DNA from 2 places in the Anaerobranca gottschalkii DSM 13577 genome. Region 1 is predicted to be linked to the other one. Evidence: a T-box and tRNA genes for the amino acid it is inferred to sense, from the RefSeq annotation. Region 1 holds a T-box; the other holds one or more tRNA genes.

The links. A T-box is a leader RNA that pairs with one kind of tRNA and senses whether it is charged. The one in region 1 lies ahead of BMX60_RS09665 (glutamine--tRNA ligase/YqeY domain fusion protein), so its partner is inferred to be a tRNA-Gln.
Region 2: it has a tRNA-Gln gene. The T-box ahead of BMX60_RS09665 (glutamine--tRNA ligase/YqeY domain fusion protein) is inferred to sense a tRNA for this amino acid. The anticodon was not compared.

The regions. Positions count from the first base shown of each region.
Region 1 covers NZ_FOIF01000049.1:1,210-12,311, forward strand. The annotation lists gene BMX60_RS09650 (GNAT family N-acetyltransferase) at 1-501, shown strand, start outside; gene BMX60_RS09655 (L-lactate MFS transporter) at 825-2,090, opposite strand; gene fba (class II fructose-1,6-bisphosphate aldolase) at 2,222-3,085, opposite strand; gene BMX60_RS09665 (glutamine--tRNA ligase/YqeY domain fusion protein) at 3,158-4,843, opposite strand; T-box leader at 4,913-5,158, opposite strand; gene BMX60_RS09670 (oxidoreductase) at 5,240-6,307, opposite strand; gene BMX60_RS09675 (DEAD/DEAH box helicase) at 6,450-7,595, shown strand; gene BMX60_RS09680 (pseudouridine synthase) at 7,642-8,361, opposite strand; gene BMX60_RS09685 (RsmB/NOP family class I SAM-dependent RNA methyltransferase) at 8,354-9,727, opposite strand; gene BMX60_RS09690 (tetratricopeptide repeat protein) at 9,881-10,798, shown strand; gene BMX60_RS09695 (DUF421 domain-containing protein) at 11,028-11,102, shown strand, end outside.
Region 2 covers NZ_FOIF01000021.1:18,752-29,853, reverse strand. The annotation lists gene lonB (ATP-dependent protease LonB) at 1-1,652, opposite strand, end outside; gene clpX (ATP-dependent Clp protease ATP-binding subunit ClpX) at 1,786-3,054, opposite strand; gene clpP (ATP-dependent Clp endopeptidase proteolytic subunit ClpP) at 3,072-3,659, opposite strand; gene tig (trigger factor) at 3,720-4,991, opposite strand; tRNA gene BMX60_RS06630 (tRNA-Gly) at 5,373-5,447, opposite strand; tRNA gene BMX60_RS06625 (tRNA-Leu) at 5,453-5,535, opposite strand; tRNA gene BMX60_RS06620 (tRNA-Lys) at 5,539-5,614, opposite strand; tRNA gene BMX60_RS06615 (tRNA-Gln) at 5,620-5,695, opposite strand; tRNA gene BMX60_RS06610 (tRNA-His) at 5,720-5,796, opposite strand; tRNA gene BMX60_RS06605 (tRNA-Arg) at 5,816-5,891, opposite strand; gene BMX60_RS06600 (YfcE family phosphodiesterase) at 6,076-6,552, opposite strand; gene rdgB (RdgB/HAM1 family non-canonical purine NTP pyrophosphatase) at 6,549-7,136, opposite strand; gene rph (ribonuclease PH) at 7,129-7,893, opposite strand; gene BMX60_RS06585 (P-loop NTPase family protein) at 7,907-8,821, opposite strand; gene BMX60_RS06580 (Fe-S-containing hydro-lyase) at 8,923-9,480, opposite strand; gene BMX60_RS06575 (fumarate hydratase) at 9,491-10,339, opposite strand; gene BMX60_RS06570 (DUF4387 domain-containing protein) at 10,340-10,663, opposite strand; gene BMX60_RS06565 (acyclic terpene utilization AtuA family protein) at 10,666-11,102, opposite strand, start outside.

The DNA of each region.
Region 1 (11,102 bases):
GATGCTATTCACTTAAATAAGTGGTGGAATGACGGAAAGGTCATGGAACATGCGGGATTTCCCAATGGACTAGGGGAGTCTTTAGAAGATACTATTGAAAATATTAAAAGCAGGAATGACGAATTAAGGCAACTTTGTATTATAGAAATTGATGGTAAGGCTGTAGGTGAATTAAGTTACAGGATTAAAGGAGATACAGCATATCCTGGATGGAAAATATGTGATTTTAATTACCAGAACAAGGGATACGGTCCTAAAATCATTATGATGCTGTTTGAATTTCTTTTTACAGATGAAACCATTAATTCTAAATGTCCAATAGAAAGAATTGCTTGGGATACCATGCTTGAAAACAAAAGGGCTCAGTATGTTTACGAAAATAGAATTGGGGCCCGGAGAGTTGGAATAAGAAAAGACTGTTGGAAGGACCAGACTGGTAAATTGAGAACTGCTGTTGATTATGAAATTAACAAGGAAGACTTCTTTAGTGCCAGGAAATAAAGGTTTGAAAAAAATACATTTTATAATATTGCAATAAAGTAAAGGTACTATGTGCTAAAATCTAATGCTTTACTGAAAATATCATAGATTTGAATAGAGTCATGTATTCAGTAATACACGGTGAACCGTACCATAAATAACGTAGATTTTTTCTTAAATAATAGATCAGAAAATATATCATAAGATAAAAAAGTAAATAGAAAAAATAAAACTGTCGTCGATCACCAATAGTGCAAAAATCCAAAAATTCGAGCAGGAACTTTTGGATTTTAATGTAAAAAACAATGGATGATATCCCAATGGGATCATCCATTGTTTTTCAATTAGTTAGCTGCATTTATATTTACATAACCTACAGGCTGTTGTTCACTATTTTCCATAGTTTTAGATTGAGGAGATGAAATTTTAAGAGAAATAATAGCACCTAATAAACTTAGTATTGCAGAAACAATATAGCTATAGGTGTATGTTCCTGTTAAATCTCTAACAATACCTCCTAATAAAGGGCCAAAAACTCCACCAATTCCCCAAGCGGTTATAACTAAACCATAATTTAGACCGAAGTTTTTCATGCCGTAGTAATCGGCGGTAATTGCAGGGAAAACCGTTAGCATACCACCGAAGGTAAAGCCTACAGTAGCAATTCCTAAAGTTAGAGTAAAAGGATTAGTAAAGAAAGGCATTAACGCAAAAGCTATTACTTGAATAAAGTACATGGCTAAGAGGGAATTTTTTCGCCCTATAGAGTCTGAAATTACTCCCCAAGAAATTCTACCTAAGGCATTAAAAATAGCATAAATAATTGTAAGGGTAAAAGCTTTTTGGATACCAGCTTGCTCCAATCCGATATTTGAAAGTTGACCTATAACTAAAAGCCCAGCAAAGGTTCCGAAACAAAAAATAGTCCAGATCATATAAAATTGTTTAGTTTTTAAAGTTTCTTTCCAATTATAATCTAAGGAATTTGAACTTATAGAAGTTTTCTTTGCTGATACTTTCTTAGGCTGTGGAGGTTCATAATTGAGGGGAGGATTATTTATTAACTGTGCTAATAACATTATTCCTGTAAAGAAAGCTATTCCTAGGATGTAAAAAGTTTTGGCAACACCTTGAGTTTCTATTAAATATGTCGTTAAAGGAGCTACATAAACTGGGGCAAGGCCAAAACCACTTACTACTATTCCTGATATAATTCCCTTTTGAGTTGGATGAAACCACTTAATCGCTGCAGGAGTAGGTGCTGCATAGCCCATTCCCATAGCCATTCCAAAAATTAGACCAAAACCAATAACCAATGCCGGTAAAGTTAAAATATATCCAGATAAAACTAAACCAATACCTGCTAAAATAGAAGAAATCATAATAACAAATCTTGGCCCTAACTTATCTTGTAACTTTCCTCCAGGTACCATAGAAAAGGCAAATAGGGCACATGCTACCATATATGGTATTTGAGTTTGTGTAGCTGTCCAGCCAAATTCACTTCTCAGAGCTTTTGCTATAACACCCCAAGCATATAATGTTCCTAACATAAGATTAACTCCTAGACCTGCTAAAACTACAACTAAACCACGATTTTTTGTTTTCAACTTAATAGGTCTCCTTTCTATAATGTTATCCACTGTTTTATAAAAGAATTTTTTCACAAACTTTATTATATAACAACTTGTTTAAAATTAAAAGCCCCAATTTTCCATTGGGGCTTTTGTAATTATTATTTTTAAGCTTTGTTTATAGAGCCGAAAAGCTCCATTTTTTCCTTAACAGTCTTTTTGATTGCTTCATAACCAGGTGCTAAGATTTTACGGGGGTCATAACCTTTACCTTGTAAATCTTTACCTTCTTCAAAATACTTTCTAGTAGCTTGGGCAAAGGCTAATTGTTTTTCAGTATTAACATTTATTTTAGCAACACCTAAAGAAATAGCCTTTTTAATCATATCTTCTGGAATACCAGTTCCACCGTGTAACACTAGTGGCAATTCACCGGTAGCAGCTTTAATTCTTTCTAAGGCTTCAAAGTTTAATCCTTGCCAGTTTTCTGGATATTTTCCATGGATATTACCGATACCAGCAGCAAGCATATCGACACCTAGTTCAGCAATTGCTTTACACTCTTGAGGATCTGCTATTTCTCCAGTACCTACTACACCATCCTCTTCTCCACCAATAGAACCTACTTCAGCTTCCACAGAAATACCTTTAGAGTGAGCTAATTGAATAATTTCTTTAGTTTTTTGGATATTTTCTTCGATTGGGTAGTGGGAACCATCAAACATTACAGATGTAAACCCTGCTTCCATAGCTTTTATAGCTCCTTCATAACTACCATGGTCTAGATGGATTGCTACAGGAACTGTTATGTTTAATTCTTCAATCATGCCCTTTACCATACCAACAATGGTCTTATAACCGCCCATGTATTTACCGGCACCTTCTGATACCCCCAAAATAACAGGAGAGTTATTTTCTTGAGCAGTGGTAAGTATAGCCTTTGTCCACTCTAGGTTATTGATATTAAATTGTCCTACAGCATACTGACCAGCTCTAGCATCCTTTAACATTTTACTAGCAGAAACTAACATTAAATTACCTCCCAAAAATTTATTTGTCCTTTTTTATTATACCCTAATTTGGAGAAAAAGGAAGATTTATCATTACTTCTTTTTCCAAGAATCTTTTAAGGGAACGATTCTGTTAAAGACCAGCTTTTCTTTAGTGGTATATTTACTATCTACACAGAAATATCCTTGTCTGATAAATTGAAACTTATCTCCAATACTAGCATCTTTAATAGTAGGCTCAATTACACAGTTAGTTAATTTGATGAAGGATTGGGGGTTAATTTTTTCTTCCCATGTTTTAGTTTCATCTTTAAGTAAATCGTCATCTAAAAGCAAGCGATCATATAGATGGACATCTGCATATATACAGTTTTTAACAGGAACCCAGTGGATTGTTCCTTTTGGTTTTCTTTCATTAAAGCCACTACCACTCTTTGTTTGGGGATCATAAGTACAATGGAGTTCTACAATTTCACCCTGTTTATTTTTTATTACTTCGTTGCATTTAATAAAATATGCTCCCTTTAAACGAACTTCTACACCGGGGGATAACCGCTTAAATCCCTTTACCGGTTCTTCCATAAAATCTTCCCGCTCAATGTAAATTTCTCTACCAAAAGGCACCATTCTTGATCCTAATTGGGGATTTAGACTGTTATTTTCAATTTCTAAAAGTTCTTCTTCCCCTTCAGGGTAATTAGTGATGACTACTTTTAAAGGATCAAATACTGCCATTACTGTATTAACCTTTTCTTTGAGATCTTCCCTTAAGCAATGGTCTAACATAGATATATCTACTGTACTTTGATCTTTAGAAATTCCAATTTCCCCTAAAAAGCTGTGAATACTCTCTGGGGTATATCCCCTTCTTCTCAATCCTTTGATTGTCGGTAATCGTGGATCATCCCAGCCATCTACATAATTACCATAAACTAATTCTTTTAAATATCGTTTACTTGTTACTACACCGGTTAAATTAAATCTACCAAACTCCCTTTGTTTTGGTGGTTCAGGGATTTCTAGCTCTTTAAGGAACCATTCATATAAAGGGCGGTGGTCTTTAAACTCTATGGAGCATAGGGAATGGGTTACCCCTTCAATAGCATCTTGCAGAGGATGGGCATAATCGTACATTGGGTAAATACACCATTTGCTTCCCTGGCGATAATGTTCAGCATGAATGATTCTGTACATAACAGGATCCCTCATATTGATATTTGGTGAAGCCATATCAATCTTTGCCCTTAAAACTTTAGAACCAGCAGGGAATTCTCCGTTCTTCATCCTTTCAAATAAGTCTAAATTTTCCTCTACACTACGGTTTCTATATGGGCTTTCTTTCCCCGGTTCCGTTAGTGTACCCCGATATTCCCTTATTTCTTCAGGGGTTAGATCACAGACATAGGCCTTTCCCTTTTTAATCAATTGAACTGCATATTCATAAGTCTTTTCAAAGTAGTCGGATCCATATAAAATTCTATCTGGTATAAACTTTAGCCAATACATATCATCAATAATCGCTTGGGCATACTCTTCCTTTTCTTTTAAAGGGTTAGTATCGTCAAATCTAAGATTAAAGGTACCACCAAACTTTTTAGCAATTGTATAGCTAATATTGATGGCATAAGCACTACCTAAATGTAAATATCCATTAGGCTCCGGTGGAAAACGGGTACATATTTCTCTACTGTATGTACCATCTTTTATATCCCTTTCAACTTCTAAATGGAGAAAGTTATAAGCTAAGGGATCTTTAACCACATTATTTTCTTCAGCCATAAATATAACCTCCTTTATTATTTAAAAATTATTTATAAAATAAAAACTTTCGTCGCCAAGACCTTAAGCCTTGGGGACGAAAGTTGCTTTCGCGGTGCCACCCCAATTTATCAATATGTCACCATATTGATCTTAGAAGGTATATCAATACCTATGCTCTATAACAGGAGCTACTGTCACAGCATCCCCTTTAAGCTTAAAGGTTCCGTGTGAAGCTCAGAGCCTTGGTTCAATTAAATGTTCATACTCCTTTCCAGCTACCGGAGCTCTCTGGCAAGAACAAATTTAATCTACTCTTCTCATCATCGCCATAAAATATTCAATTATTTAATATTAGTTTTTAACTTTTGGTGTAATATATACTATCAAAGGTGGATTTTCTTGTCAATAAATACTCTAAAAATTTAGTGTTTTAAACCAAGGGCAAGTATGACCATCTACGCTATATTTACATCTAGGTTTACAATGATAACATAAATTTACATCTTCACCTTTTATAGCTTTATTTGTCCAGTTAGGATCAGCTAATAAAGCTCGTCCTACTGCAACCATATCAATTAAGTCATTTTCTAAAAGATATTCTGCTTCCTTTGGCACCCTTATACCAAATACACAAGCTACTGGAATATTAACAGCTTTCCTGATTTCTACACCCATATAAGTGATAAAAGAAAAGGGGAAATCCTTTGGTACATCTAAATTTTTGATACCAATACCATTAGAGACATTTAAAATATCTACACCTGCTTTTTCTAATTCCTGAGCTAAATATTTATCTTCAACAAAAGTAGGGTCATTTACTCCAAAGCGATAACCAATTATGAAGTCTTGTCCACAAGCTATTCGTATAGCACTGACAATTTCTAAAGGTAACCTAAATCTATTTTCCATGCTACCGCCGTAGAGGTCATCCCTTTTATTTATTAATGGTGAAGTAAATTGATTGAGGAGATAGCTGTGGGCACCATGAATCTCGACACCGTCAAGGCCAGCTTTTTTAGCACGGATTGCCCCGTTTATAAAGTCCTCTTTTACCTTCTCTATATCCTCTAAAGTCATAGGTATGTATTGGGTAGAATTATCTTTAGTATTATTTTCTTCAATAGGAGAAGGAACTAAAACTTTATCACCTACTGATTTCATACCAGCGTGAACAATTTGAAGAATTACTTTAGTTCCTTCTTGATGACACTTTTGGGCTATCTTAGCGAATTGAGGTATGTGTTCATCTTTCCAAATTCCCAATTGACTAGTGGCTAATCGCCCTTCTTTAGAAACGGCAGCAGCTTCAATAATTATTAGTCCTGTACCTCCTTCAGCCCTTAGACCATAGTGTCGTTGACGGTCAACGGTTTGGAAACCATCATCATCGGCCCAGTTAAAACAGACAAGGGGTGGCATTAAAATCCTATTTTTTATCTCTTTACCGTTGATGAGGATAGGTTTACTAATAACAGTTGCCATATAAAAACCTCCTAAACTTTTTACCTTAATTATACACTAAAAAGAAAAAAATAAAATATAATGGGGGAAATATATTAATTAGCAAAAAAGGTGATATAATAAGGGAAAATAAATCAAAGTGATTCTGAAAGGAATGTTGCAGATGAAAAAGGATAAAGAAAATTGGCAGATATTAGAAAGATTAAAACCCTTTATTAAAGAGGCTTGGGAGAATCATAAATTTTCTAAACCAACTCCAATACAATTAGAAAGCATACCCCATATTTTAGAAGGAAAGGATGTAATAGCCCATTCTCCTACCGGTACTGGAAAAACTTTGGCCTACATAATTCCTTTGTTAGAAAAAATAGATCCTAAGAATAAAACAGTTCAAGGGTTAATTTTAGCACCTTCCCACGAACTAGTGATGCAAATTTATGGAGTAATAACAGAATGGTCCCAAGGCTCTGAAATAAAAGCTATTCCATTAATTGGAGGAGCCAACATAAATAAGCAAATAGAAAAGCTTAAAGAAAAACCTCAAATAGTTATCGGTTCAGTAGGCCGGGTAATAGAGTTGATGAACCTGAAAAAGTTGAAATTACATGGAATAAAAACTATTGTACTAGATGAATTTGATGCACTGATGGCAAAAGAACATATAAATAAAATTAAAACTATTGTCGATGCCACATTGCGTGATAGGCAAATCTTATGCTTTTCCGCAACTTTGCCAAGGGAAGTAGAGGAACTTGCGTTAAGCTTAACTAAAAATCCTCAACTGATTCAAATCAAAAAAGAAGAAAGTGGTAGTAATACCCAACATTTTTATATCGAAGTAGAAGGAAGAAAAAAGGTAGATATCTTATCTAAAATATTGAAGAATGAAAAAATGAAAGTTCTATGTTTTGTCAACAACCATCATAAACTTTTAGAACTAGAAGCAAAATTGACCTTTAAGGGCCATACATTCAAAGTTCTATCAAGTAATACAGGGAAAAGGGAAAGGGTTGATGCTATCCAAAGTTTTAAAAAGGGAAAAATTTTAATATTATTGGCTACAGAAGTTTCTGCTAGAGGACTAGATATTCCTGGGATAACCCATGTGATAAACTTCGATTTACCTTACGATGAAAAAGGATATATCCATAGAAGTGGAAGATGTGGGAGAATGGGTGCTAAAGGGACAGTTATCTCTTTAGTAACAAAAAATGAAAGCCTTCAGTTAAAGAGAATTTGCCGTAAAATAAAAGGAATATCATTAAAAGAAAAAGTGCTATCCTTTGGTAAACTGGTAGATTCCCAATAATTTTTCTTCCTCTATTTTTAAAAATTTAAACAATAAAGAACTAGCTTTACTTAGTTAGCAAAGCTAGTTCTTCTTCTGTTAAATGTCGATATTGACCTAATTTCAAATTTTCATCTAACTTTAAATCACCCATGGCAATACGTTTAAGATAAATTACCCTTTTACCTACTGCCTGAAACATCCTTTTTACCTGGTGAAACTTGCCCTCATAAATGGTTAATTGGATTTGGGAAATTTCCCCTGATTTAATTATTTCTAACTGGCCAGGCATTGTGCGATAACCATCATCTAAAGTAACACCTTTGCTAAAGATTTCAACATCCCTTTGAGTTACTTCACCTAAAACATCGGCATAGTAAATTTTAGGTACCTTTTTTTTAGGGGAAGTGAGTTTATGGGCTAGTTTCCCATCATTAGTTAAGAGGAGAAGACCCTCAGTATCTTTATCTAACCTACCAACTGGAAAAGGTTTAAAGGCTTTATCTTCTTCTTTTAAAAGGTCTACTACCACTGGATCTCGATCATCTTCAGTAGCCGATAATACACCCGGTGGTTTATTCATCATAATATAAATGAATTCTTTATAAATAACAGGTTTACCACTCAAAATAATTTCATCACAATAGGGATCAACGTAAGCTGAGGGATCATTAGCCAATTCTCCATTTATAGAGACTTTACCAGCTTTAACTAACTTTTTTATATCTTTTCTCGAACCAAAGCCCATATTAGCTAATACTTTATCTAATCGCATCTTTTTACCCATTCTTCATTTCTCCTTCTTCATATTTCCAACCAGGGGGATACTCATTTTTCAACCATAGGTCTGAACTTTTAGCCCAACCTAGTGGATAATGATCTATAGAAATTAGATGCCAACCTTTAGGCCACTTAATTCCTTCAAGGGAAATTGTCTCACCTTTTAAGTATCGGATAGCTAAGTTTAGGTCCTTTTCATTATTAGAATTTAAGTGTACTATCTGGACCCCTTTTTGACATTGATCTTTGTTTATAGCCATTGCTAGAGCTTGACTAGGTTTAAAACGGCCTTTTTGGATAGTACCTAAAAGAAAGCCAGATCTTAAAACCTTTAAGCCTTTCAAAGACGGCAAATCTTTATTTTCCCAAAGAATATGTCCTTTTCTCTCTACTAAAAACCCATTATCAGGTAGAAGAGAAAATATAAAGGAAGGATCTTTCCAAATATCCATACTAAAATCTTTAAGGGCGTCCAATGATTGTTTATCTAAGGTATAACTATTTTTATCTTGTGAACTTGCTGGTGAAATATCTCTGGTATCCTTTAAAACAGAGACAAAATGCCCTTCTCCTTTAGCTAGATGGGGCCAAATCCTTTGACTTTTTTCCAATGAGAATTGGGGATAAGATTTGAGAAAATTATTTACTTGAAACTCATTTTCCTCTGGGGAAAAAGTGCAAGTAGAATACACCACCGTTCCACCAGGTTTAATTAGTTTAGGTATCCAACTCAAAATCTCCCTTTGCCAATGGACATATTTATTAACTTCTTCTTCACTCCAAACCTTGATCATTTGGGGATCTTTTCTAAACATTCCTTCACCGGAACAAGGGGCATCAACTAGTATTTTATCAAAAAAGCTTTGGAAATATTGGGCAATATTTTGAGGACTTTCATTTAGAACTAGAATATTTTTTACTCCATATCGTTCTATGTTTTTTAATAAAATTTTACTTCGCCGTTCATTGATATCATTAACTACTAGAAGGCCAGTATTATTTAACTTGGCAGCTAATTGTAAAGATTTTCCTCCAGGAGCTGCACAAAGGTCTAATACTTTATCATAGGGCTGGACATCCAACAACTCTGCCGGTAACATAGCACTAGGTTCTTGAATATAGTAGAGGCCGGCATAGTAATATGGATGTTTAGCAGGTCTGTATTTCTCATCATCGTAATAAAAACCATCACTACACCAAGGTATTTGATCTTTAAGGTATGGTAGTTTTTCTGATAGTTCTTGGGAGCTGATTTTCAATGAATTTGCTCTAAGACCTGAGTTTTTTGGTTGATTATAGCTGTCTAGGAAACTAGGAAACTCTCCCTTTAATAATTCTTCCATTTTCGTTAAAAAGGGTTTTGGTAGCTCCATAAAAATAACCTCTTTTCTTTTACTAAATATAACTAAATTTTATAATACTTTAAGGGATTTTTCTAGATTAATAATAGTAATTACCGGTATAAAGTTATTAGATGTGTTAAAATAATAATAAAAAATTTAACAAAAAGGTCAGGGATTGAAGGTATGGAAAAAAGTTATATGTTAAATAATTATAAGATTATAGGTAATCAATTTAGGGAGAAAAATCAATTAGATAAAGCTTTAAAATACTATTTGAAAGGGTATAATCTCTATGGTGGTGAAAATGATCCTGAATTATTGCTAGAATTAGGGTTGTTATTTGGGGAAATAGGTGATCTGGCTCAAAGTGAAAAAATTTTAAAACGGTTAACAGAAATAGATCCTCAAAATCCCAGTGGTTACTATAGTTTAGCCATTACATTAGAAGAAATAGGTGAAATACATAGAGCCATTGAAAGTTATAAAAAGGCAATTGAATTAGATCCTAAGTATTATCATGCCCATTTTTTTCTGGCTAACATTTATGATGAATTAGGTGATAAAGAAAAAGCAATAATCCATTATAAAAAAACTATTGAGATAGAAGAAAATTACTTTTGGGCTTATGTAAATTTAGGTTCAATTTATGAAGAACTGGGGGATTATCAACAAGCATTGGAATTGACAGAAAAAGCACTTAAAATAGATGGAACCAATTATAAAGCTCTATTTAATTTAGGTGTAATTCACAAAAAATTAGGAAATATAGAAAAGGCAAAGGAATATTACTTAAGAAGTATTGAAGAAAACCCCTATTATCCTTATTCCTATTTTAACTTAGCCCATATTTACGGGGAAGGAGGGGATTATTTAACAGGTATTAAATTATTGTCAGAAGGGATAAAGAAGAATAAAGATATAGCGGTCCTTTACTATAATCGGAGTTGTTATTACGCTTTAATAGGTAAAAAAGAAAATGCTTTACGGGATTTAATTACAGCGACTCGACTTGATGAAAAGTTAATATCATACATGAAAAAAGATAAAGAGCTTGATAGTATTAGGGATATGAAAGCTTATAAACTACTTTTTGAAGAATAGGAAAATAACCGGTGGGTCACCACCGGTTTATAAATATTCCCTTTTTACCAAATAATATAATAATAGGAAACCTAAAATTACAAAAATAATGGTAAATAAAACTTCAGTGAGTATTGACTCCATTTTTATTCTCCTTCAAGAATTTTTCAATATATATATTTCCTCATAAGTATTTAAATAATTACAGAATAAATAAAAAAAAACTCTAATGAAAAAATGGGGTGTAATTATGGAATTTTTAGAGGTAATAATTCAAACAGTATTAGCTTTTTTTACAATATTGTTTGTAACCAGGTTATTAGGT
Region 2 (11,102 bases), on a different contig from region 1:
ACTGTACTAAGAACTGTAACCCTTTGAACACTTAATCCTTCTACAAATATAGCTTTCAATAATTCATCCACCGTTTCAACGGGAATTATCTCAATTTCTTTGATATCCCTTAAAATTTCTTGAAAATTATCTTTAGGGATAAAAACCCTTGTTACCCCAGCTTGACGGGCAGCTTCTATTTTAGGAACAATGCCACCTACAGGTTTAACAAATCCCCGTATTGAAACTTCACCAGTCATAGCAATTTTAGAATCTATATACTTACCAGTTATAGCAGAATAAATAGCAGTAGCTATCCCTACTCCAGCAGAAGGCCCATCAATTGGAACACCGCCTGGAAAATTTATATGGATATCATAATCCCTTGGATCTTCCTTCATATATCTCTTTAACACCGTTAATACATTCTCGATTGAGCCTTTAACCATGCTTTTCCTTCTTATCTTTCTAGCACCACTACCTAATTCCTCTTCTTCTACAACCCCAGTAATATAAATATTACCACGTCCTGCAGAACTTTTTGTGGCAGTAACTTCTATTTCGATAAGTGTACCCATATTAGGACCATATACTGCTAAACCATTAACACAACCAATTTGAGGGTTAGCGGATACTTTCTTTTCTGGCCTTGGTGTAATTTGACTACTATTTACGACCCATTCAATATCACTTTGTTTAATAATATCTCTACCCTCATTTATAGCAATTCCTGCTGCTATTTGGACTACATTAACTGCCTCACGGCCATTTGTGGCATATTTTTTAATAACCTCTATTGCCTGTTCTTCTATAGGAAAATTTATTTTTCTACAGGCATTTAATGATATAATACCTATTTCATCAGGTTTTAATGACCTGAAGAATACTTCTACACATCTAGAACGAATAGCAGGAGGGATTTCTTCAGGTTGTCTTGTAGTTGCCCCTACTAAACGAAAATCTGCAGGCAACCCTTTCTGAAATATTTCGTGAATATGTCGTGGAATGTTATGATCTTCAGAACTGTAATAAGCAGACTCTAAAAACACCTTTCTATCTTCCAACACCTTCAATAGTTTATTCATTTGAATAGGATGTAATTCTCCAATTTCATCAATAAATAAAATTCCTCCATGGGCTTTAGTTACAGCTCCTGGTTTAGGCTGTGGTATACCTGCCATACCCATAGCACCAGCTCCCTGATAAATCGGGTCATGAACTGAACCAATTAAAGGATCTGCTATCCCCCGCTCATCAAACCTAGCTGTAGTAGCATCTAATTCCACAAATTTAGCACTCTTTTTAAATGGAGATAAAGGATTATTTTTTGCCTCTTCTAAAACTAAACGGGCTGCTGCTGTTTTCCCTACCCCTGGTGGTCCATAAATAATTACATGTTGTGGATTACTACCACAAAGAGCTGCTCTTAAGGCTTTTAATCCTTGCTCTTGACCTATAATCTCCTGAAATGTTGTAGGTCTCGTTTTTTCAGATAAAGGTTCTGTTAAACAAATTTCCCTCATTCGCTGAAGTTTTTCCATTTCTTTTTTAGATTCTCTATCTATGGCAACTTTAGTAGTTTGTTGTGCTTTTAATAGATTCCAAAAATAAAGCCCAATTACTATAGCAAAAAATATTTGAACTACAGTAATTATCCCCAATATATCAGACATAGATATTCCCCCTTTTTAAACTTAGTAATTTTTTTCTTACTTATTATTGACATTGAACAGGGGAAATATCCATTTAAACTAAAAAATAATTATTTAAAAATAAACATTAAAGGAAGCCTATAGCTTCCTTTAACTATGCAGATTCACCTTTTTTCCGCCTTTTTTTAGCAGTTTTTTCACCAGTTACTATAATTGGTTCAGCCCTTTCAGTTACTGTTTCCTTAGTTATTATACATTTAGTAATATCATTTCTTGATGGAATGTCAAACATTATATCCTGCATTAATTTTTCCATTATTGCCCTTAAGCCACGGGCACCGGTTTTTCTCTTTATTGCTTCAGCGGCAATTGCCTTCAATGCTTCTTCTTGGAACTCCAATACCACATTATCCATTTTAAATAATTTTTGGTATTGTTTAACTAAGGAATTTTTAGGTTCGATTAATATTCTAATTAGTGCTTCTTCATCTAGTGAGTCTAATGTTGCTACCACTGGAACTCTACCTACAAACTCAGGGATTAAACCAAATTTTAGTAAATCCTCTGGGAGAATATTATTCAATATTTCTCCAATATTGATTTCATTTTTACTTTTAACATCAGAACCAAAACCTAATACCTTTTTACCAATTCTATTTTGAATAATTTTTTCAATGCCATCAAAGGCACCACCACAAATGAACAAAATGTTAGTGGTATCTATTTGGATAAATTCCTGATGAGGATGTTTTCTACCACCTTGAGGTGGAACAGAAGCAACGGTCCCTTCTAGTATTTTCAATAACGCTTGTTGCACTCCTTCACCAGAAACATCCCTGGTAATCGATGGATTATCAGATTTTCTAGCAATTTTATCAATTTCATCAATATAGATTATACCTTTTTCTGCTTTTTCTACATCGTAATCAGCTGCTTGGATTAACTTAAGGAGAATATTTTCTACATCTTCACCAACATATCCAGCTTCAGTTAAAGATGTAGCATCTGCAATGGCAAAAGGTACATTTAAAATCCTAGCTAAAGTTTGGGCTAGTAATGTCTTACCTACACCGGTCGGCCCTAGAAGAAGAATATTACTTTTTTGTAATTCTACATCATCGTTATCAACGGGAGATTTTATTCTTTTATAGTGATTATAGACTGCTACAGATAAAGCTTTTTTAGCATTATCTTGCCCAATGACATATTGATCTAATATTTCTTTTATTTCTTTAGGTTTAGGGATATCTGTAACATCTAAATCAATTTCATCAGCAAATTCTTCTTCTATTATCTCATTACAAAGTTCTATACACTCATCACAAATGTACACACCTGGTCCTGCAACTAATTTCCTTACTTGCTCTTGTGGCTTCCCACAAAAGGAACATTTTAAATTTCCTCTGTCATCATTGAATTTCATTTGATCACCTCTCTTAGTTAACGGGTGTGGCGCTCCATAACTTTGTCAATTATTCCATACTCTAATGCTTCTTGGGCAGACATAAATCTATCCCTATCTGAATCCCTTTCTATTTTCTCGATAGGCTGCCCAGTTCTCTCTGCTAATATTTCATTAATTCTATTTTTAATTTTTAGTATATGCTCTGCATGTATTTTTATATCACTAGCTTGACCTTGGAAGCCACCTGAAGGTTGGTGAATCATAATTTCACTATTAGGTAAAGCAAAGCGTTTACCTTTAGCACCAGCAGCTAATAAAAATGCTCCCATACTAGCAGCCATACCTACACATATTGTTGAAACATCAGGCTTAATATACTGCATAGTATCATACATTGCTAAACCTGCAGATACAGATCCCCCTGGACTATTAATATATAAATATATATCTTTGTCAGGGTCTTCAGCTTCTAAAAACAGAAGTTGAGCAATAACTAAATTTGCTACATTATCATCAATAGGGCTTCCAATAAAAATTATCCTATCTTTTAAAAGACGTGAATAAATATCGTAGGAACGTTCTCCTCTGTTGGTTTGCTCCACTACAATAGGTATTAAATTCATTACAAACCACCTTCCTAGCTTTTAATTTTATGTTAATTTAAGCTTTTTATTCAGTAAAAATTAGTTAGCTAAAATTAACTCGAAGGCTTTTCTTCTTTTAATTCCATCTTCTACAAGTGATTTTTGTGCTTCTAGAATTGGCTTAATTTTTTCTACATCTTGATTATATGCTTTAGCTATACTTTCTATTTCTTTTTGGTATTCTTCTTCAGTAATTTCAAAGTTTTCTTTTTGAATAATTGCTTCCATAATTAGAGAGAACTTTACCTCTTCTTCAGCCCTTTGTTTAAGTTGTTCTTTAGCTTGTTCTCTGGTTGTACCAGTAAACTTAAAATATGTCTCTAAGTCTAGTCCTTGTTGAGCAAGGTTTTGTTCCATTTCTTTTAACATATCTTCTACTTTATCATCGATCATTACTTGGGGAATTTCTACTTGTGAATTCTCTAAAACCTTTTCAAACACTTTATTTTCATATTCCCTTTGAGCTTCAGCTTTTGCCTTTTCTTTTAGTTTATTAAAAACATCATCTTTTAATGCTTGAAGGTTTTCAAAATTGTGATCTTTAGCAAACTCATCATTTAATTCGGGCAACACTTTTCTTTTAATTTCATTAATAGTAACTTTAAATACCGCATCTTTACCAGCCAAATCTTGAGCATGGTATTCCTCTGGGAAAGTTACATTAACATCGACTACATCTCCAACACTTTTACCGATTAACTGCTCTTCAAAACCAGGAATGAAAGTACCTGATCCAATAACTAAAGGATAGTTATTGCCAGTTCCACCAGGGAATTCAACACCATCTATTGAACCTACAAAATCAATAACTGCTGTATCCCCATTTTCCACAGTTGAACCTTCAGGAGCTACTTCTAAAACAGCATCTTGATTGCGGATTCTTTCAATCTCAGCTTCTACATCTGCCTCTGTAACTTCCTTTTCATTTTTTTCTATACCTAATTTAGTGTATTGACCTAGTTCAACTTCTGGTTTTACAGTAATAGTAGCCTTAAAAATAAAAGGTTTTCCAGCTTCCATTTGTTCAATATCGATCTCTGGTTTATCAACAGGCTCGATTTTCACTTCTTCTACAGCTTTTGGGTAATACTCTTGTAATAAGAAATGACTTGCATCTTCATAAAAAATTTCTATACCAAACCTTTTTTCTAAAATATTTCTTGGCACTTTACCTTTTCTGAAGCCGGGAAGATTAATTTCTTTTCTAAGTTTTATATATGCTTTGTCAATGGCAGCTGCCACAGCTTCTTCAGAAATTTCTACAGTTAATACCCCTACATTTTTACCAGTTTTTTCCCAATTTGCTTTCACAATAATACCTCCTTGAATACGAAAAAAATTTATGTATATAGAATTAACCATCTAATTATAACATAGAATTTTATTTAAGCAAAATATTTATTCTATGATATTGCTTATTTATAAAAAAATTTTCTAATTTATAGTATTTATATTTACCTTCCATCTATAAAATATACTGATAACTAAAACCAGTTTAAGAAATATACAGTTCTCTAATTGTACAAAAAATACCCTTACGGGTATCGTTTCAAAGTCTGGTGCGATGAGAGGGAGTTGAACCCTCGCATCTATAAATTTTTAAATTAACAGTAATAATTATAACCTATTTTCTCCCTAAAGACAAGAGAAATTCAAAAAAAAAGAGCAACTTGCTCTGGGTTAACAATTATTTGGAGCGGAAGACGGGATTTGAACCCGCGACCCTCGCCTTGGCAAGGCGATGCTCTACCACTGAGCCACTTCCGCAAAACTGGTGCGAGGAGAGGGAGTTGAACCCTCACGCCGAAGCACTAGATCCTAAGTCTAGCGTGTCTGCCAGTTCCACCATCCTCGCAAATGGTGAGCCATCCGCGACTCGAACGCGGGACACCCTGATTAAAAGTCAGGTGCTCTACCGACTGAGCTAATGGCTCGTCTTTGGCTGGGGTAGCAGGACTCGAACCTACGAATGCGGGAGTCAAAGTCCCGTGCCTTACCGACTTGGCTATACCCCATCGTCAGTTAATAAATTTATTTTATGGGGTGAATGAAGGGAATCGAACCCTCGACCTCCAGAGCCACAATCTGGCGCTCTAACCAACTGAGCTACATCCACCACAGTGCTATCAATTAAATGGCACGCCCGGGAGGATTCGAACCTCCGACACACGGATTAGAAGTCCGTTGCTCTATCCCCTGAGCTACGGGCGTATTTTATTTTTTTCGTCGTCATCTCAACGACAAGATTTATTATATCATCCCTCTTTGTTTTTGTCAACACCTTTTTTTATTTTTTATTTTTATTTTTTAGGTGTTTTATTTTTATTTTTTCTAAGAGGAACGATTTTTATTATACAAAAACATTTCCAATTTGTAAATACCTTTTTTAAATTTTTTATAAAGATTTTAATTCTAACCAAATACCTTCATCACTAATAGATATAACCCCGTAGCTTCTTCTAGTTCCACCCCTTGGTAAAACAGGGCTGCCAGGATTAAAAAACTTTATACCATTAAATTCTTCAATTAAACTTACATGGGTATGGCCAAAAATAGCTAAATCGATATTATTTTCTTCACAGTAATATGATAAGCGGGTTAAACCACTTTTAACACCGAATTGATGACCATGGCTCAATAGTATCCTTTTTCCTTTTATTGTAAGTAATATCTTTTCATCTCCTTTAGCACCTAGGTCTGTGTTACCTACTACTTTAAACCCTTGTTTACCACTGAGCCTTTCTATTTCCAATGCATCTTTAATATTATCACCTAAGTGAAAAAAGAAATCATAACCCATGGCGATTTCACCACACATTTTAATAGTTTCTTTAAAGCCATGGGTATCACTAAAAACTGGTATTACTATCACTTAATCCCCTCCAATTGTTCTTTTAATTTTTTAAGTGCCATACTCCTATGGCTTATTTTATTTTTTTCTTCTTTTGACAGTTCAGCCATAGTACATTGATATTGGGGAAGGTAAAATATTGGATCATAACCAAATCCATTCTCCCCTTTCGGTTCTGTGCCAATTATCCCCTCTACTTTACCTTCAGAAATAATTTTTTTGCCATCAGGAAACACCAAAGCTATAACAGAGATAAAATATGCTGTCCTTTGATGATACGGGACTCCATGTAGTTTTTCTAAAATTTTTTGATAATTTTTTATGTCATTACCTTCTTCTGCATATCTTGCCGAATAAACTCCTGGTTCTCCCTGTAAATAATCTACACATAAACCAGAATCGTCGGCTAAAGTAATCATCCCCGTTTTCCTACAACCATATTCCCCTTTTATTAAACTATTTTCTGTAAAAGTAGTACCATTTTCATCGGGAGATTCTAGACCAAAATCATTAAATGTATAAAATTCATCAAAGAAATCCCCTAGGATTTCTTTGATTTCAATGATTTTCTTAGGATTATTACTTGCAATTAACAATTTATCCATTCTGCTCAACATCCTTATCACCTTCTGGAAGGTATAACTCTATCTCTCCCACAACTTCCTTTTGAATTTGGATAAGTTCTTTGATACCTTTTTCCGCCAACTCCAATAAAGCAAGGAATTGTTCTTTAGTAAAAGGTGCTTCTTCTCCAGTTCCTTGAATTTCAACATACTTTCCAGAACCGGTCATTACCACATTCATATCTACCATTGCAGAACTATCTTCATTAAAAGCTAAATCTAGCATTGCCTCACCATCTACTATACCTACACTAGTAGCAGCTAAAAAATCTGTTATCGGCAGCTTACTTATTTTCCCTTCAGCAACTAATAATTTACAAGCTTCAACTAAAGCTACAAATGCTCCTGTTATTGCAGCAGTCCTTGTTCCGCCATCAGCTTGAATAACATCACAATCAAGCCAAATAGTCCTTTCACCTAAAGCTTTCAGATCGACTACAGAACGAAGTGCTCTACCTATCAGCCGCTGGATTTCTAACGTTCTTCCACCTTGTTTACCTTTAGAGGCTTCTCTGACATTCCTTACATTAGTTGCCCTAGGTAACATAGAATATTCTGCAGTGATCCATCCTTTCCCTTCCCCTTTTATAAATGGTGGAACTTTTTCATCTATAGTAGCAGTACAAATAACTTTAGTATCTCCCGTCTGTATTAATACAGACCCTTCTGCATGTTTAATATAATTCGTTGTTATTGATACATTCCTAAGTTCATCTGTTTTACGTTGATCTATCCTCATACTATTGCCTCCATTATTTAAAAATATTAATTTGCTGTGGATTTTCTTCCACACCTACTACTCCTGCTAATAAATATAGTTTTTGCAGTGGATCCCATTTAAAATCCTTAATTAAATAAAAACCTCTAATTTCACCGGTTTTTTTTACATGAATTCTAGGACCAGTGCAAGGAAAAACGATTTCCTTCCCTATATTAATATGTTCTTCATCACTATAAGATATTGTTAAATCTTGCTCAATTAATTCTTTTACCCTTCTTTCAACTTCATGTAAGTCAATATTGGGTTTTGTAGGAAATTCTAGCAAAAATCCATGTTTGACATCACTGTGAAATTGTGGCTTTTCTAAACCCATGTCCATTAAAACCATTTCCGTTAAATCTTCCGCTGTATGGGCCATTCTCCTGAATTTAATTGATTTAAAAACGATATCTGCAATTTCCTTCGGTTCTGGACCAAAAACCCCTGGTCTTGTAATAATAACTTCCTCTCCTATTCCTATTAAGACATCGGCATTAAACCCTAAATAGGGATAAAGTAATTCAAAATGTTCTATAATTACCCTTTTTTCTTGGCGAATTGCTTCCTTTACAGCCTCAGCCAATTCCCAAATTTGACAAAAAGCCAATTCAAATCTTACATCAAGGTGATAAGAATGGGATTTAAAATATCCTTTTTCATATTGGGTCAATAAAGGCAATGGCCTTATATTAATTCCTTCATCATCATTTGTTAATTCTAAACCAGGAAAAATACCTCTAATTAGCAATGATTTACCTGCCCCAGAATCTCCAATTATTCCGATCAATTTATCTACCGGGCTTAAATACCTTTGGGCTAAATGAGATCCTAGTAATTGTAATCTTTTTTTCCCCCTAGGGGCAAAATATGTAGCATGCATTAGACATTCGTGGGAAACGGAAATCATGTTTGCACCTCCTTCCTTTGTATTATAACATATCTATTCATAAAAATTACCATATTTTAAAGATTCAAGGCGAGAATTTTTAAGTAATTCTCGCCTTGAATCTATTTACTTTGCAAATATTTTTGCTGGCCTATTTCATAAAAATTATTACCTTGACTATCTATAGCTACAATGACAGGAAAATCAACTACTTCTAGCTTTCTTATCCCTTCTGTTCCCAAATCTTCGTAAGCTATGATTTCACTTTTGATTATTCTTTTAGAAATAAGGGCAGCAGCTCCTCCAACAGCGGCAAAATAAACTCCTTTGTTTTTTTTGATACTCTCCACTACTTCCTGGCTACGCAAACCTTTACCTATCATTCCTTTTAAACCGAGATCTAATAACCGAGGAGTATATTTATCCATTCGCCCACTGGTGGTAGGACCAGCTGAACCAATAACTTGCCCTTCTTTAGCAGGGGTAGGTCCAACATAATAAATGACATTACCATTAAGGTCAAAGGGTAATTGTTCTCCATTATTTAATGCTTCAATCATTCTTTTATGGGCAGCATCTCGAGCGGTGTAAATCACTCCAGTCAATTCCACTAAATCCCCAGCTACCAAACTTTCAATATCTTGTGGGGATAATGGTGTTTTTATTTTTTTCCTTTCCACATTATCCCTCCTAATCTATTACTTTAGTTATATGACGGGCCACATGACAGTTAATATTAACCGCTACAGGTAAACCTGCAATATGGGTTGGATAATATTCAATATTCACACCTAAAGCAGTTGTTTTACCACCAAAACCTTGAGGTCCAACACCCAAATTATTTATCTTTTCCAACAACTCTTCTTCTAACTGTTGGTAATACCGATTACTATTAGGCTTATCTACAGAACGAATAGCAGCCTTTTTAGCCAAAATTGCTGCTTTTTCCATGGTTCCTCCTATACCCACTCCTACTATTATAGGTGGACATGGATTAGAACCAGCCAATCTTACTGTCTCTAAAACAAAATCAACTACACCTTCTCTACCTTCAGCAGGTTTAAGCATTTTAATTCTACTCATATTTTCACTACCAAACCCTTTAGGTGCTACAGTTAAACGTATTTTGTCTCCTTCCACTATCTCTGTATGAATAACGGCAGGGGTATTGTCTTTGGTATTTTCCCGGTTTAGAGGATCTCCCACCACAGATTTTCTTAAAAAACCTAATTCATAACCTTGTCGAACACCCTCATTAATAGCTTCAGTTAAATTTCCCCCTACTAACTGCACTCCTTGCCCTATTTCTAAAAACACCACAACCATCCCAGTATCTTGACAAATAGGGACCCTTTCCCTCTCTGCAATTTGGTAGTTTTCAATGATATCTTCAAGAAGCTGTTTTGCTAAAGGCCAATTTTCTTGCTGATAAAATTGATTTAATTTTACTTTAACATCTTCTGATAATACATAATTACTTTGAATAACCATTTCTCTAATAGCTTCTGTTATTTTATTAACATGGATTTTGTTTGCCACTTAGACACTTCCTTCCCAAGGAATTTCTATTGTCAAAAGGGGACCATGTTGTTGGGCACCATAAACATCTGTTTCCCCTAAATCTCCAGCGGACCTTGGTCTAATAATGGTAGCTTTTATTGCCTTGGCTGGGGGATATGGAATAACGGAAATGACATTTTCTACAGGAATTTGATAAAGCTCTGCAATGAGCTTCTCATTGATCACTTTAGATTCCACTACTTTGCGAAATATTTCTTCAGTTTTAAAAATAAAATCAAAGGTCAATTCAAAGGGTCCTGCATTTTTACTTCTAATAACTGTTGTCAATTCAGTAATATTCAATTTTATTCCCCCTTTTGATAATCTTCCAAATAACTGATTTCAAATACTTCCACAGGATCAATATCTTCTAATAAGTGATGGATACTAAAGTTATAAACATCTCCCACATAAATATCCGATGGGGAATAAGGGAATGCTAGATTACCTGCTGTAGCTTTTCGGTCAGGGTAACCAAAATGAAGAAGTGTTGATCTTACAAAACTACAAATAGTATCAGCTACGACCTTATCCTTTGCTACCACATCAATGATAATTCCTAATTCATGGGCTAATAAATTTAATGGCTCTAAATTACCCATAACACCATTTTTGCCATATATGTGGAAATGAATATTGTAATGGAAATCTTTATCTTTAAAGTTATCATCTACTTGTGCTTTTACATCCTTTAATATTTCATCTATTTGACGTATCATTATTGGATCTCTTACACCAGCTA